One region of the Chitinophaga sp. SVR4-12A genome, then DNA from elsewhere that is predicted to be linked to it. Evidence: riboswitches for the same ligand, from Rfam matches in the RefSeq annotation. Region 1 holds a riboswitch; the other holds the start of a gene.

Region 1 (3,412 bases):
CTGTGCGCCAATACATCTATACCCGCGTTCACCAGGCGGCGGGCATCTTCCAGGAAGTATACGTGGGCGGCTACACGCAAATGCTGTTTATGCGCTTCGGCGATGGCTGCTTCGTATACTTCTACGGGTACTTTGGGCTGTGTGCCTCCCCCATCGTCTACCCAGATCTTCACGAAATCCACTTTAAGGGACGCCAGCTGCTGGATAGCTTTCACGGCTTCATCCGCCGTGCCGGGACGCAGCACCTTATCCGCCAGGGTGGCGGGAGGCGCGCCGCCTTGTGCACCTATACCGTAACCGGCGGTATAAAAGGTAGCGCCTGGTATCAGGCCTTTATGAGAAGCATTGCGCAGCTGGAAAATGATCTCGCGGTCCATACCCAGGCTCAGCACCTGGCTCACGCCATAGGCCTGGTATTTTTTCAGCTGGCTGATGATGTTGCTCTGGGAATAGTTCTCCGGGCCCGACTTATTACCTTTCAACAGGCCCAGGTGCCCGTGCATGTTGATCAGGGTAGGCATTACTGTTTTGCCCGTACCATCTACCACTCGGACGGCAGGCGGTGGTACCGCGGTAGCAGGCAGTATTTTGGAGATATTACCGTCTTGTACCAACAGGCTCACTTTCTTTTTAGGAGCAGCACCGGTGCCGTCTATCAGCGTAATGTTCTTGAGCAACATGGGCTTGGGCTTCGGCTCAGCAGGGCGCTGTTGGGTGAATGCGCTGCCCGGGCAGCAAAGCAAAAGCAATGGCAGATAGCGGCACAGGTTCATAAGATAGCTGTTCATATGGAGATGGGTACTGGTTTAGCATCAATAGACGCCAGTACCGACTGCCGAAGTTAGTTTTTTCCCTGCTTTTTTAAAAGCCTGTTCCAGGTCGGCTACCAGGTCTTCCGGTTCTTCCAGCCCGATAGATAAACGGATGAGGCTATCTGCCACACCGGCGGAGCGGCGTTTTTCGTCGGGGATGGATTTATGGGTCATGGAGGCAGGATGGCATAAGAGGCTTTTAATACCACCCAGGCTTTCTGCCAGCTTGAAATAGGCCGTGCTGGTGACAAATGCCTGCGCTGCTTCTTCTGTATCATTTTTCAGGGTAAAGGAGACGATGCCGCCAAAACCTTTTTGCTGCTTACGGGCGATGTCATGGTTGGGATGCGAGGGCAATCCTGGATAGAATACCTTATCCACCCCAGGATGCTGTTCCAAGAATTGCGCTACTGCCAGGGCATTCGCGCAATGCTGTTTTACCCGGAGGTGAACGGTTTCAATGCCGCGGATGAGCAGGAAGCTATCGAAGGGAGAAAGCACTGCGCCGCAGGCATTCTGATAGAATTTGATCTCGGCGCCCAGCTCGCGGGTACGGGTAACCACGACGCCGGCAATGAGATCACTATGGCCGCCGAGGTATTTGGTGGCGCTGTGCACTACAATGTCGGCGCCTAATAACAGCGGCTGCTGCAGCACGGGAGAAGCGAAGGTATTGTCTACACAGAGCTTACAATTATGCGCTTTGGCGATGTCTGCGATGGCGCTGATATCGGAGATTTTGAGTGTAGGATTGGTGGGCGTTTCCAGCCATATCAGGCGGGTGGCGGGCGTGATGGCGTTTACGATGGCGTGCAGGTCGGAAGTGTCTACGTAGTGGACTTTGATCCCGAACTTTTCATATACTTTGCTGAATAAACGGAACGCGCCTCCGTAGATATCATCTACTGCTACGATCTCATCGCCTGTGTGCAGCAGTTTCAGGATAGCATCTATGGCTGCAAGGCCGCTGGAAAATGCGATACCGGTTTCGCCGCCTTCCAGTCCGGCTACGATGGTTTCAAGGGCCTGGCGGGTAGGATTGTTGGTACGTGCGTAATCAAATCCTTTGTTAACGCCGGGCGCTTCCTGTACGAAGGTGGAGGTTTGGTAGATGGGGACTGCGATAGCGCCGGTCAGCTCATCTACAGGAATGGAATGGATCAGTTGTGTGATTGTGCTCATCTCTTTTTTGTTTTTGAGTTTGATGAAAATGTTGATTAGACAGGTTCTTAGTCGTAAGTCGTTAGTCGTAAGTCGTCAGGAATTAGCGCGGTATTTTAATCGCTGCATTTACTTACAACTGATGACTTACGACTAACGACTAACGACTGATGACTTACGACTGATGACTTTTTTCAAGAAAAGAGAGTGAGCTGGATAAGGATTGCCTTAAAACAAAAAAACTCACCTGGTAGTCAGGTGAGTTTTCTTTATGGTGTAAGAATTTAAAGCAAACTATTACTGACTTATCTGCCCCGGTTGTGTACCGGGATGGATGTAGCACCTTGTTCGCCATGGTGGTGGCGACTGGTTGCTAAGGCTTCATCGGGCCAATTCCCTCTGCCTTTCTTGATAAGTGATCTAAAGAACTGGGTGCAAAGATAGGGGTGGAAATGAGAAATGCAAAAAAAAAATTTGGAACGCTGATTTTCCGTTAACATCAGATTCGCCTTTCTGTTAACATCTGATTAATGTGTTTTTAACCCTAAGCGGCGTAATCTTGCATCGACAAATTGTAGTGTAAATTCTAGGCAAAGTTGTTGAACCGCCCAGTCCTGGGTGGTTTTCCTTTTTTAAAAGGTTTGAGAGGTTCTATACTCGTTAGGAGTAAGCCCTACTTTTTGTTTGAACAGGCGGGTGAAATGCTGCGGGTATTTGAAGCCCAGCTCGTAAGCTATTTCACTGACGGACTTGCTGGCATCGAATATTTTGTCTTTGGCAATGTCGATCACTTTGGATTGAATATATTCCTGCGCGGATTTGCCTGTTTCTTTCTTCACCAGGTCACCTAAATAATTGGAGGAGAGATTCAGCTTGGCGGCGCACCATGCCACTGCAGGCAGCCCTTCTGTCAGCGGCTCATCGGTGGAAAAGTAATCATTCAACAAGGTTTCTAATCGCTCCAATACGCCTTTATGGGCGTTATCGCGCGTGATAAACTGCCGGTCGTAAAACCGGATGCAGTAGTTGAGGAATAATTCAATATTGGATGCAATGAGCATTTTACTGTGCTTGTCTATCGCATGGTCTAATTCATATTGAATTTTCGCGAAGCAATCCAGCACCAGCTGCCGCTCCTTTTCTGAAAGGTGCAGGGCCTCATTTACTTTATAAGAGAAAAAGGAATAATCCTGGATATGCTTTCCGAGGGAAGTACCGCGGATCAACTCGGGGTGGAACACCAATGACCATCCCCTGGGGCTGAACGCCTTTCCTTTGGGCTCAACGCCCAATACCTGTCCGGGTGCGATGAACACCAGCGTACCTTCCTGGTAGTCATACAGGTTGCGCCCGTATTTCAGGTCGCCACATTTTACCTCTTTCAGGTACACGGTGTATAATCCGAAATTGAATTTGCCGACGGGCATCGGCTGCGCCGT
Region 2 (3,412 bases), 1.1 Mb from region 1:
GGCAGGTTCTCTGCGATCATGCGCTTGCTGGCGCTCACTACTGCTTTGCCATTGCGCAGCGCCGTGCTCACTATTTCAAAGGCGGCTTCCGTATCGTTGATGAGCTCTACCACTACGTCGATGGTAGGGTCATTTAAGATCTCATTCTTGTCAGTGGTAAAATAGCTCATGTCTATGGGACGAGCCTTGTTAGGATCTTTAATGCATATTTTCTTGATGCGGGCATTGATGCCTTTAGTCCTGTTCAATACTTCGTAAAGTCCCTGTCCTACACAGCCAAACCCGAAAATACCCAGGTTAATGATCTTATTTTCCATATTTATTGTAAAACGGTGGTTTGTTTTCCTGATGGTTGGTTTAATTTATCTAATGCCTGCTTCAGGTCATTGATCAGATCTTCTGCATCTTCTATGCCTACAGACAGCCGTATGCAGCTGTCCTGCAGGCCGGCCCTTTTCCGGAAGTCTTCCGGGATGTTGCGGTGTGTCATCGTTGCCGGATGATCCAGCATACTTTTCACGCCGCCAAAGCTTTCCGCCAGTTTGAACAGGCGGGTGGCGTTCACAATGCGGATGGCGTTCTTCACGTTGTCGCTTTTCAGCGAGAAGCTCACCAGTGCGCCAAACAGTTTCTGCTGTTTGCGGGCAATGTGGTGGTTCTTATGGGTGGCCAGTCCCGGGTAGAACACCTTATCCACTGCGGGATGAGTAGCCAGCCAGCTGGCAATGGCCATGGCGTTGGCACATTGTTTTTCCAGGCGCAGGTACAGCGTTTCGATACCCCGGATGGTGAGCCAGGCCTCAAACGGGCTCAGAATGCTGCCGGAGATGTTCTGGTTAAACCGCAGCTGGTCTGCCAGTGCTTTGTTGTTCACCACTACCAGTCCTGCGATTACATCTGTATGTCCGGCCAGGTATTTGGTGGCGCTGTGTATCACAATGTCGGCGCCCATCTGGATCGGTTGCTGCAACAGCGGTGTGCACAGCGTATTATCTACTACCAGCAGCACATTATGCTGTTTGGCGATTTTGCTGATAGACTTGATGTCTGATATTTTCAGCGTCGGGTTGGTAGGCGATTCCAGCCAGATGATCCGCGTGTTGGGCGTAATAGCCGCCAGCACGTTGTCTGTATTGCTGGTATCTGTAAAGTTCACCTTGATGCCAAAACGTTCGATCATATGGTTAAACATCTGGAAGATGCCGCCATAGGTATCGTCAACCGCCAGTATTTCGTCGCCGGTCTTCAACAGCTTCAACACCGCGTCTATAGCCGCCATCCCGCTGGCAAAGGCAAAACCTGCATATCCTTCTTCCAGGCCGCAGATCAGCTGCTCCAGTACTTTGCGGGTGGGGTTGTTGGCGCGCGAAAACTCAAACCCTTTATTGATACCCGGCGATTCCTGCACAAACGTGGAGGTTTGATAGATGGGCACAGAAATAGCGCCCGTCAGTTCATCTACCGGAATACTGTGAATGAGTTGTGTTGCTGTTTTCATCATCAGTTATTTTTATAAGCTGTTAGCTTTTAGCTGCTAGCTGCTAGTGGCTAAAGGCTAACAGCGCAAAAAAAAGGGCCCTTCCATATAGTTGGAAGAGCCCTTTAGAATATCATGAAAGGAAGAAATTTCTCTGCCAACTTATCTTTCCCCGGTTTGCCGCCGGGGCAGGAATTAGCACCTTTTTCCTATCCGCCGGCTGGCAGACAGAATTGGTTGCTAAGGCATCGCAGGGCCAAGTCCCTCCGCCTTTCTGGATAAGTGATGTTTAAGAACTGGGTGCAAAGGTAATAGTACTTTTATGAATTTTCCAAATTTGGTGGTTCAGAAAGAGTGTTATATATTGCTAAATAGTTTAGCATTTTCCATTTTGTTGACCGATAAAAACCACCATATCAATGACCATTGCAACTATTAACCCGCTTCTTACAGAAGAGCTATTCCAGCACATCTGGCAGTTCCGCTTATTTAAAACGGCCTCCTTAACCACGATAGACGGCGAGCCTGTTCAGATCATCCACCCGGGCATACACAATCACCATGCGGGGCCTGATTTCACTGCGGCTAAAATAAGGATCGGTAATACGCTCTGGGCAGGTAATGTTGAACTGCACCTGCGTACTTCAGACTGGTACCGTCATGGGCACCAGCATAACGGGCAATACAGCAATGTCATCCTGCATGTTGTATTTGAGCACGATGTGCCCGATTATGATACGGATAAGATGCCGCCCTGCCTCTCCCTACAGCAGCAGATCCCCAAACTGCTGCTGCGCCGTTATGAAGGTTTCCGCCAGCTGGCCGCCTTTGTGCCCTGTGAAGAAAGCGCCAGGCGCGTGCCCGGCCTTATCTGGCACAATTGGAAAGAACGCCTGCTGGTACAGCGCTGGGAGCGTAAGATCACCAGTCTCCATTCCTGGCTGCTGCAAACCGGTAATAACTGGGAGGAGGTATGCTACCGTGCTGTGGCCCAGAGCTTTGGCCTGCCCGCTAATGGAGAGCCTTTCCTCCAGCTGGCTCAATCACTACCGCATACCCTGCTGGCCCGCCACCGGCCCAGTCTCTTTCAGCTGGAAGCCCTGCTGTTCGGACAGGCGGGCATGCTGTCCGGAACATTTACAGATGAATATCCCTGCGACCTGCAGCAGGAGTACAACTACCTGCGCTACAAATACAAGCTGAAGCCCATACCAGCCTATTCCTGGAAATGGCTGCGTATGCGCCCGGCTTCCTTTCCCACCTTACGTATTGCTGCCCTGGCAGCTTTATTGCACCAGGCGCCTCACCTGTTTTCCCGGATCCTGGAAATAGAGAGCATCGGCCGTTTCGAACAGCTGTTTGCCGCACAACCCTCTGCCTACTGGCAGGAGCACTACCGCTTTGACGGGCCGGTTTCACAAATACGCAGCCAAGGCCGTCTCGCCATTCACAACATCCTTATTAATACCATTCTGCCCTTGCTGTTCCTCTATGGCCGCGAGAAAGGCCAGCGCTACTACCAGGATCGCGCCCTGCAGTTCATGGAAACCCTGCCCGCAGAAGAGAACAAGATCAGCAACGCCTGGGAAGAAGCAGGCATAGAACAGCACAATGCCCTGGACTCGCAGGCATTACTTGAACTGAAACAGCATTACTGTGACGAGAAAAGATGTTTGCAATGTGCGGTAGGAGCGAAGTTGCTGAGGGAAGGGATTATTTGAATTGTTAGTCGTTAGTCGTTAGTCGTAAGTCATTAGTCGTTAGTTGATAGTTGTCAGTCGTTAGTTGTCAGTTGTCAGTGATAAGCCACGGATCAGTACATACTGTTGTCTTCTTGTCGGAGCGCTGGTCTTGAAGGGGCATACTAATGACTAATGACTTACAACTGACGACTGACAACTAACGACTGACAACTGACGACTGACGACTGACGAC

Evidence for each region. A riboswitch is a leader RNA that binds a small molecule or an ion and turns the genes downstream of it on or off. The one in region 1 is predicted to bind S-adenosylmethionine.
Region 2: linked by a shared signal. The riboswitch ahead of ACR9Y8_RS10135 (trans-sulfuration enzyme family protein) and the one ahead of ACR9Y8_RS05750 (trans-sulfuration enzyme family protein) in region 1 are both predicted to bind S-adenosylmethionine.

The regions. Positions count from the first base shown of each region.
Region 1 covers NZ_JBPGWP010000001.1:1,429,553-1,432,964, forward strand. The annotation lists gene ACR9Y8_RS05745 (amidohydrolase family protein) at 1-788, opposite strand, end outside; gene ACR9Y8_RS05750 (trans-sulfuration enzyme family protein) at 813-1,994, opposite strand; SAM riboswitch class I at 2,276-2,391, opposite strand; gene ACR9Y8_RS05755 (helix-turn-helix domain-containing protein) at 2,606-3,412, opposite strand, start outside.
Region 2 covers NZ_JBPGWP010000001.1:2,481,740-2,485,151, reverse strand. The annotation lists gene ACR9Y8_RS10140 (homoserine dehydrogenase) at 1-317, opposite strand, end outside; gene ACR9Y8_RS10135 (trans-sulfuration enzyme family protein) at 320-1,501, opposite strand; SAM riboswitch class I at 1,637-1,762, opposite strand; gene ACR9Y8_RS10130 (DUF2851 family protein) at 1,897-3,198, shown strand.